Regions from separate parts of the Tatumella sp. JGM94 genome, predicted to be linked through region 2. Evidence: predicted binding sites of a transcription regulator. Region 2 holds the regulator's gene; each other region holds the start of a gene.

Region 1 (2,209 bases), on a different contig from region 2:
CGATGTCAGGCCAGTACGACCTCCGGCACTGACGCCGGCAGCAGATTCAACAAAACTGGTGGTGGTTGAGGTTCCGAGTAAAGAACCGAACAACGCAGCAATGCTGTCGGCCATCAGTGCCCGCCCCATCGCAGGGATATTGCCTTTATCATCTGTCAGCCCCGCACGACGGCTTACGCCAATCAGCGTTCCGGAGTTATCGAACACATCGACAAACAGGAAAGCAAAGATAACGCTGACCAGCCCGACATTAAATGCACCGGCAATATCCAGCTTCAGGAAAGTCGGGGCCAGAGACGGTGGTGCCGAGAAAATACCGGAAAAAGGCGTTAACCCGGTCAGCATCGAAATTGCCGTGATCGCCAGAATACCAATCAGCACCGAACCGGTCACTTTACGAGCTTCCAGCACCACGATCAGGAAGAAACCGAGTAATGCCAGCAACGCACCCGGCTTAGTAATATCACCGATACCCACCAGAGTCGCAGGGTTACCGACCACAATACCGGCACTTTCCAGGGCAATCAGTGCCAGGAACAGACCGATTCCGGCAACAATTGCCGAACGCAATGCCATCGGAATACTGTGAATGATCCATTCGCGGATTTTAAACAGAGATAAGGCAAAGAAAAGTATCGCCGAAATAAACACCGCCCCCAGCGCAACCTGCCAGTGATACCCCATATGCAGGACCACGGTATAGGTAAAGAAAGCGTTTAACCCCATTCCCGGCGCCAGTGCGATGGGTAAGTTGGCAATCATGCCCATTAATACTGAGCCAATAGCCGCAGCCAGACAGGTCGCAACAAATACCGCACCCTTGTCCATTCCGGTTGCACCCAGAATGCCCGGATTCACAAACAGGATATAAGCCATTGCCAGGAAGGTAGTAACACCGGCAATGACTTCGGTACGCACACTGGTTTTGTTTGCTTTCAGCTTAAAGAGTTTTTCAAGCATAAGTAGATCCCTTTTCGAAACCGCTGATCACGATTCTCATTGTTATTACGGCATTTCAGAGCAAGTTTCCTGTGACCGGCTACCGGCAGACAACTTATCTCACATCACCCCGAAAAAAATTAAACAAGCAAAACCCATGCCATCGAATAGCACGGGTCCGGATTCATATAATTAACAGCCGGAAAAATACGTTTTCCTGCGCTGCCTGAGCGCAAACGTTTTCCTTCCGGCTGCCGATCCTAATGATCACTGGCACCGGGAGCAATAAATTTTTCTGTTCAGAGGCAGTAAAAAAACAGATTGATGCCGGTAATCCGGCATCTGAGTGGAAATCTGATGATTAACTGACCAGCATAAGCTCAGGCTCTTCAACGGAAGAGCCTTTGGTCAGAGAAAGCAGGCACTCTTTAACTGCCTGTGCAGAATCAGATAATGGCAATGCCGATGAAATATTCAGTGATAAAGGAAGATGTAATGATGGAGCAGTAATTTTTGCCATCCAGCCATTAATCGGGGCAGTCAGGGACCGGGCTGCCGACTCTGGCAGTACCGATACTCCCATCCCGCTGGAAATTGCCGCTGACAAGGTAGAAAGGGATTCGATTTCGCCAATAATATGCGCACTTAAACGACGCAGCGAGAAAGCCTCGTCCACCCGCTGACGCACTGCGCTGTAATCACGGGGCAGGTAAAGATTCATCTGCGCAACATCTGATAAATCGACATTCCGGCCCGGCGATATTCCGCTGCCGACCAGCCAGAGTTCTTCTTTCAGCAGTGGCTGACATATCAGGCCTGAAACCGGTGTCCGGTCATACAACAGAGCCATATCCAGCTGACCATTAAGCACCTTTTCATTGAGAGCATGACCACTGTTTTCATGCAGATAGACCAGAACTTCAGGGCAGGTTTCACGCAGTTTTTGTAATAATGGCATGACCAGCGAAGAAGCCGCGGTCCCGGGGGCCAGACCAATTGATACCTGACCGCTGATGGTGTGTCCTGCATTGTTCACCGCCACCTGTGCCTGTTCACACTGCCGTAATATATTACGGGCATGCGTATAAAGCACTTTACCGGCATCGGTCGGCGTCACTCCGCGTTTAGTACGGATCAGTAACTGTTGATCCATTTCACCTTCAAGAGTCGCCACCTGCTGACTCAGCGCTGGTTGTGCAATATGCAGCACTTCTGCTGCACGGGTCAGACTACCGATATCAACAATTTTCACAAAATATTTCAGACGTCT
Region 2 (2,209 bases):
ATGTGGTGCTGACTGCCGCCGGTGAGCACTATGTTCGTGAATGCCGGGGGATTATCAAAAAAATGCAGGAAACCCGGCGCCAATGCCAGCAACTGGCGAACGGCTGGCGCGGGCAGGTAAGTATTGCGGTGGACTGTGTCGTCAGGCGGGGCAGAATGCAGCAGTTGATTATCGATTTTTACCGGCACTTTCCGGATATAGAATTGCACGTCAGCGAAGAAGTTTTTAACGGTGTCTGGGATGCACTGGCCGGAGGACGGGTGGATATGGCTATCGGAGCGACCCAGGCGATCCCTGTCACCGGGCGTTTTGCATTCCGTGATATGGGACGACTTAACTGGCGGTGTATTGTCAGCGCCGGGCACCCTCTGGCGGCTGAAGCCCGGCCGCGCGAGGAACAATTACGGGCATGGCCATCATTACTGTTGGAAGACACCTCAAGGGAATTACCGCGCCGCATTACCTGGACCCTGGATAACCAGCAGCGGATGACGGTACCGGACTGGCAAACGGGGCTGGATTGTGTCAGGGCAGGATTATGTGTTGCTATGGTACCGGGGCATCTCGCCAGACCACTGCTGGACGTCGGAGAAGTCAGGGAACTTCCTCTGCCGTCACCGTTTCCGGAAAGCCCCTGCTGCGTCAGCTGGGCGGAAGAGAGAAGCTCTCCGGCATTACGCTGGCTCCTTGAGTACCTTGGTGATACGCAGACACTTAACCAGGAATGGCTGAGTGAAACCGGTAGTTAACGACGGTAATCGTGGAACGGACCATCGGCCACCGATCGTCTTTCAATCAGTGACGGGTATACTTCTATGGTTTGCGGCTCTTCGCGTTTATTCACAATACGATCCAGCAGCATATCCAGCGCTTTCTCGCCCAGCTCACTTTTCGGCTGGTGAATAGTGGTCAGGGCAGGGGTAAAATACCGCGCGTTGCGCACGTTATCGTAACCAATGATCGATATATCCTGTGGCACACGCAGGCCCTGTTCATCGGCAGCACAAATTGCCCCCATCGCCATAATATCGCCGCCACAGAATACCGCCGTGGGTAATCGCGGCTGAGCGAGTATTTTTTGCATTGCCAGGTAACCGGATTCGGGTTCAAAGTCTCCCTGCACAGTCCATTCTTCACAATGGGTAATACCTGCCTCCTCCAGTGCTTTAAGAAATCCTGCCAGCCTGCCGCCTCCCGTATTACGCTCCATCTGGCCGGGAATACAACCGATATCACGGTGCCCGCGCTCAATCAGATAACGGCCAGCCATGTAACCGCCACGGAAAGCATTGTCCAGTACGGTATCAGTAAAATCACCACGGGACATTCCCCAGTCCATAACGACCATTGGGATATTACGGTTCTCCTCCAGCATATCCAGCAACTCCTGTGGATATTCGGCACACAATACCAGCAGCCCGTCGACACGTTTGCGCGCCATCATCGATAAATAAGCGCGTTGTTTCTGCAAGTCGTTATGCGCATTGCCCAGAATCAGGGTATAGCCATGTTCGAAACATTTTTTTTCGATAGCTTCCACAATCTCGGCGAAATAAGGTGCTTCGAGAGACGTCGACAGCAGACCAAGCGTCTTAGTGTTATTCACCTTCAGACTTCTGGCGACGGCACTGGGAGAGTAATGCAACTCTTTAATCGCTTCCCAAACCGCTTTGCGGGTCGTTTCCGCAACAAAACGGGTCTGATTAATGACATGAGAAACGGTGGTGGTAGAGACTCCGGCGCGTTTCGCCACATCTTTAATTGTTGCCATTCCTTGAGAACTCCTGGTGTTTTAAATTATTGATTTTAAGTGTGTTAATCGTTTGCGTTTTTACAGTTTTATCAGGCCGCTAATGATGCTGCCAGGAGGGGCCGTAAAGGATTACCTGTAAAAAAAGCCTGTGCCTTACAAGGGGAAACAGGGAAGGTTGCGCAACAAAGAGCGGTAATTCTAACAAGGCTGTGCGAATAAAACGAGATTTTTGCGCAGTAGTGTGGGAATATAATAATTACCCTGTACTTTATGTGTCTATAGGAGCTGTCATGGATACGGATTTAAAGCTGGCGCTGACCACCACTATCGTTGCATTACTGATGATTGCGACGTTCAGTTTCACCGCAATACTGCATTAATGTATTCGCACCGGCAGAGGGCTGTTTACCCGCTAAAGGCACGTATAAAGCCGGAAAGTAAGGGTAGCAAGCAGCA
Region 3 (2,209 bases), on a different contig from region 2:
CTGCGTGAAATGCCCGCGGTCCCCTTCCACCATCGTACCTTCCGGGTTGTCCTGATATCCGTCAACTACCACTCCCGCATCCGCGCACAAATGCAGATACCATAATTTGTGGCAGGCAGATACTGAGGCTAACAGGAGTTGTTCCGGATTCCAGCATGATTTGTCACCTCTGAATGCAGGGTCAGCACTCAGGGCTATCGTATCTCTGCCAGCAGCATGCAGTTCTGCAGAACGATCATACGCCTTATAGGAGGCGGTCCCTTCCCCGCGGTTTCCTGTCCAGAGCAGGGTAACCTGGTAGTGGTGCTGTTTTATAGCCATCAGATATCCTCAGGGGGTGATGTCATCCGGAGCGAGGTTCGCCCCCGGATGATTATAAGATTGCATAAGATGAATCATAATATTTACTTATGTTTTGATCGTAATAACCGCAGTCTGAAACGTGCGCGGTGAGGTAACCCGCAAGGATTTTCCTGCTGGCTGCAGGGTGCTGTCTATGACATTTTTCTGGCCCGCAACCGGTTACTTTTTACTAACTGCCACAGAGTTTACCTTTCTTAGGCAGTAAAAAGTTCAGTTTATATCGTAAATTAATGTGATCTGTATCACATTAATGATGATTAAAACTGCAACATATTTTGTCAATTGTGAATTACATCGAATTACTCGGGTATGATATCCGGCATGATCCAGCCTGGTGAGGTTTCGATGATATCGAACCTGTTTTTCCGGTTTGATTTCTTTTTCTGTACCTCTGCTGACTGTGATAACAGGGGTACTCTTTAGGCAAATTGCGGGTGTTTAATATAAAATGAAATATAAATTAATGATGGCAGCAACTTTGCTGGCGGGTTCAGCAATCAGTCCTTCTTATGCGGCAGATACATCACCTCAGTACCTGTCGGACTGGTGGCACCAGAGTGTCAATGTCGTGGGCAGTTACCATACCCGGTTCGGACCCCAGCTAAATAACGATTTATATCTGGAGTATGAAGCTTTTGCTCACAAAGACTGGTTCGATTTCTACGGTTATGTAGATGTGCCTAAATTCTTCGGCACCGGTAACGGTAACGACTCAGGGATTTGGGACAAAGGCAAAGGTTCTCCGCTGTTTATGGAAATCGAACCACGCTTTTCTATTGATAAGCTGACCGGTACCAGCCTGGCCTTTGGCCCGTTCAAAGAATGGTACTTTGCTAACAACTATATCTATGACATGGGCCCGAACAATGCTAACCGTCAGAACACCTGGTATATGGGTCTGGGTACAGATATAGATACCGGCACCAAACTGGGATTATCACTGAACGTTTATGCTAAATATCAGTGGGAAAACTACGGCGCGGCAAACCAAAACAGCTGGGACGGCTATCGTTTCAAAATTAAATACTTCCTGCCTCTGACGACCCTATGGGGCGGTAACCTGAGTTATATCGGTTTTACAAATATTGACTGGGATTCAGATCTTGGTGAAAAATCCGGTCCGGTCCGTACCAGTAATTCTATCGCTTCCAGCCATGTTCTCTCCCTGAGTTATGACCACTGGCATTATTCACTGGTTGCCCGTTATTTCCATAATGGCGGACAGTGGGCCGATGGTTCAGAACTTAATTTTGGTAAAGGCAACTTCACTACCAAAAATACTGGCTGGGGTTATTACGCGGTCATTGGTTATAATTTCTGATAATTATCCGTTAACTCGTATCGTCCTTTGCTGACGATATCCCCCGGCCGGCACCCCCTGTCCGGCCGGGGAAAGAAACGCTCCAATCGCCCCGCAGAATTAATATTATTTAACCTCGTTTTTTTTGTTTTCTTCGCTTATTCTGCTATTTGTTCACTGCTGATCACTCCCTCTATTCAATACTAATAATCTGTTCAGCAGCATCGCAAATACAGCTATCCCGAGGTTAATTTCATTATGTCATCCGTCTGTACTGCAGCAGAGACCTGCTCTGTTGTTCAGCAAAATAATAAATACACTATTGCCGCCCGAATTGATGCATTACCTTCCGGTAAAAGTCTGTGGGTTTTTATTTCTTTACTCGCTCTGGGTGGTTTTTTCGAACTCTATGATTTATTCGAAACGGGATATATTAGTTCAGGTTTACTCGCTGAGAAAATATTTCATCCGGGGAATGCCGGTATTTTCGGAATATCTGATCAGGCCGCATTTGCTTCCGTCACTTTCCTTGGCTTATTTATCGGT
Region 4 (2,209 bases), on a different contig from region 2:
CGTTATATCCCTGGGGTAACAGCAACAAAACCGGCGAAATAAAAGCAAAACTGGAACCGAGATAGGCGGGGATTTTTCCTTTACAAATAAACAGGTACAGTAATGTCCCCAGGCCATTAAATAACAGGATGGTGGCCGGATTCACATGAAACAAAATCGGTACCAGTACAGTGGCACCAAACATCGCAAATAAATGCTGTAAACTGAGCGGAATGGTCTGGAGTAACGACGGTCTTTCGTCAACCGCAATAGTGCGCCGTATCATTGCTGCTTATCCCCTTTAAAATTGTCCGGACATAAAAAAACCGACACAGAGTCGGTCTGAAAAAAACACAGCTGCCGGTATATACCGACAACAGATAACGGTGACGTTATCTGTTGTGCAGTTTCACTGTTAAAGAGTAATGACTTCATAGGCCAGCGACCAGCCCGCTGAGCATTACCCGATAACAACGACTGATTATTTAGTACCAAAGATTTTATCACCGGCATCACCCAGACCCGGGATAATATAACCCTGTTCATCCAGTCCCTGATCGACAGAGGCAGTGTACAGTTCAACATCCGGATGTACTTTCTCCAGTGCAGCAATCCCTTCCGGGGCCGCGACCAGTACTAAGACTTTTATACTGTTACAACCGGATTTTTTCAGCAGATCAATAGTGGCGATCATCGAGCCGCCGGTTGCCAACATCGGGTCAACCACCAGCGCCATACGTTCATCCATATTCGAAGCAAGCTTCTGAAAATAAGGCACAGGTTCCAGCGTTTTCTCATCACGGTACACGCCTACCACACTGATTCTGGCACTGGGAATATGTTCCAGTACACCATCCATCATTCCCAGACCGGCTCGCAGAATAGGAACAACGGTAATTTTTTTACCTTTGATCTGATCAACTTGCACCGGGCCATTCCAGCCATCAATAGTGACAGTTTCTGTTTCCAGATCGGCGGTTGCTTCATAGGTGAGTAAACTGCCCACTTCTGAAGCCAGTTCACGAAAACGTTTGGTACTGACATCATGCTCACGCATCAGGCCCAGTTTATGTCTGACCAGCGGGTGTCTGACTTCCACGATCTTCATTATTATTCTCCCGGAGTGTGTTGAGCTAAAAAAAAATCGCCGGATTATAGCGCTTTTTCGCTGTGGCTTATACGCCTGTGTATCAATCCGCAGACATTTTTTGTCTCTGCCACCCTGACGGCGTCTGAAGCTCCGGACAGATAATTTCAGGTTAACATCAGACTCGCAAACGTTTGCCTGCACTGATAGAATAGCCGCGCTCTATTTAAACCACCAACCGCAATTCGCGTGGGGACTCCGCAGTGACCGACAAAACCACTCTCAGTTATAAAGATGCCGGTGTTGATATTGATGCTGGTAATGATCTGGTTGATCGTATTAAAGGTGTTGTAAAAAAAACCCGCCGCCCGGAAGTGATGGGTGGACTCGGTGGATTTGGTGCACTCTGTGCCTTACCACAAAAATACCGTGAACCTATTCTGGTTTCAGGCACCGATGGCGTAGGCACCAAGCTGCGTTTAGCAATGGATCTGAAACGCCACGACCATATCGGTGTTGATTTGGTTGCAATGTGTGTGAATGACCTGGTCGTGCAAGGGGCTGAGCCGCTATTTTTCCTGGATTATTATGCCACCGGGAAACTGGATGTCGACACTGCTGCCGCGGTGATCAGTGGTATTGCTGAAGGCTGTTCACAATCAGGGTGTGCCCTGGTCGGCGGGGAAACGGCCGAAATGCCGGGTATGTACCATGGTGAAGATTACGATGTTGCTGGTTTCTGCGTCGGAGTGGTTGAGAAATCAGAAATTATTGATGGCAGTAAAGTCAGTGATGGCGATGTTCTGCTGGCTCTGGGATCCAGCGGTCCGCATTCCAACGGTTATTCACTGATCCGTAAAATTCTGGAAGTCAGCCAGACAGATCCTTCAGTAAAACAGCTGGAAGGTCAGTCTCTGGCCGATCACCTGCTGGCACCGACCCGTATTTACGTCAAAAATATTCTGAACCTGATTGCACAGGTTGATGTACATGCCATTGCTCACCTGACCGGCGGTGGTTTCTGGGAAAATATTCCGCGTGTATTACCGGAAAATACCCGTGCCGTGATTGATGAAAGCAGCTGGCAATGGCCGGCCATTTTCGGCTGGTTACAACAGGCCGGCAATGTCAGTACTCACGAAA

Evidence for each region. The regulator PurR, encoded in region 2, represses purine synthesis genes. The targets are predictions, from matches to a motif close to CANGCAAACGTTTGCNTG.
Region 1: JK216_RS14025 (NCS2 family permease) is a predicted target of PurR. The motif match lies at 1,169-1,186, and genes of this name have one in related genera.
Region 3: JK216_RS07555 (nucleoside-specific channel-forming protein Tsx) is a predicted target of PurR. The motif match lies at 512-529, and genes of this name have one in related genera.
Region 4: purM (phosphoribosylformylglycinamidine cyclo-ligase) is a predicted target of PurR. The motif match lies at 1,250-1,267, and genes of this name have one in related genera.

What each region holds. Positions count from the first base shown of each region.
Region 1 covers NZ_JAERJN010000021.1:2,714-4,922, reverse strand. Annotated here, with positions in the region: gene JK216_RS14025 (NCS2 family permease) at 1-960, opposite strand, end outside; gene nac (nitrogen assimilation transcriptional regulator NAC) at 1,301-2,209, opposite strand, start outside.
Region 2 covers NZ_JAERJN010000007.1:134,127-136,335, forward strand. Annotated here, with positions in the region: gene punR (DNA-binding transcriptional activator PunR) at 1-749, shown strand, start outside; gene purR (HTH-type transcriptional repressor PurR) at 746-1,771, opposite strand; gene JK216_RS07225 (YnhF family membrane protein) at 2,044-2,133, shown strand.
Region 3 covers NZ_JAERJN010000008.1:44,322-46,530, forward strand. Annotated here, with positions in the region: gene JK216_RS07550 (OsmC family protein) at 1-321, opposite strand, end outside; gene JK216_RS07555 (nucleoside-specific channel-forming protein Tsx) at 812-1,684, shown strand; gene JK216_RS07560 (MFS transporter) at 1,922-2,209, shown strand, end outside.
Region 4 covers NZ_JAERJN010000027.1:17,552-19,760, forward strand. Annotated here, with positions in the region: gene uraA (uracil permease) at 1-265, opposite strand, end outside; gene upp (uracil phosphoribosyltransferase) at 461-1,087, opposite strand; gene purM (phosphoribosylformylglycinamidine cyclo-ligase) at 1,330-2,209, shown strand, end outside.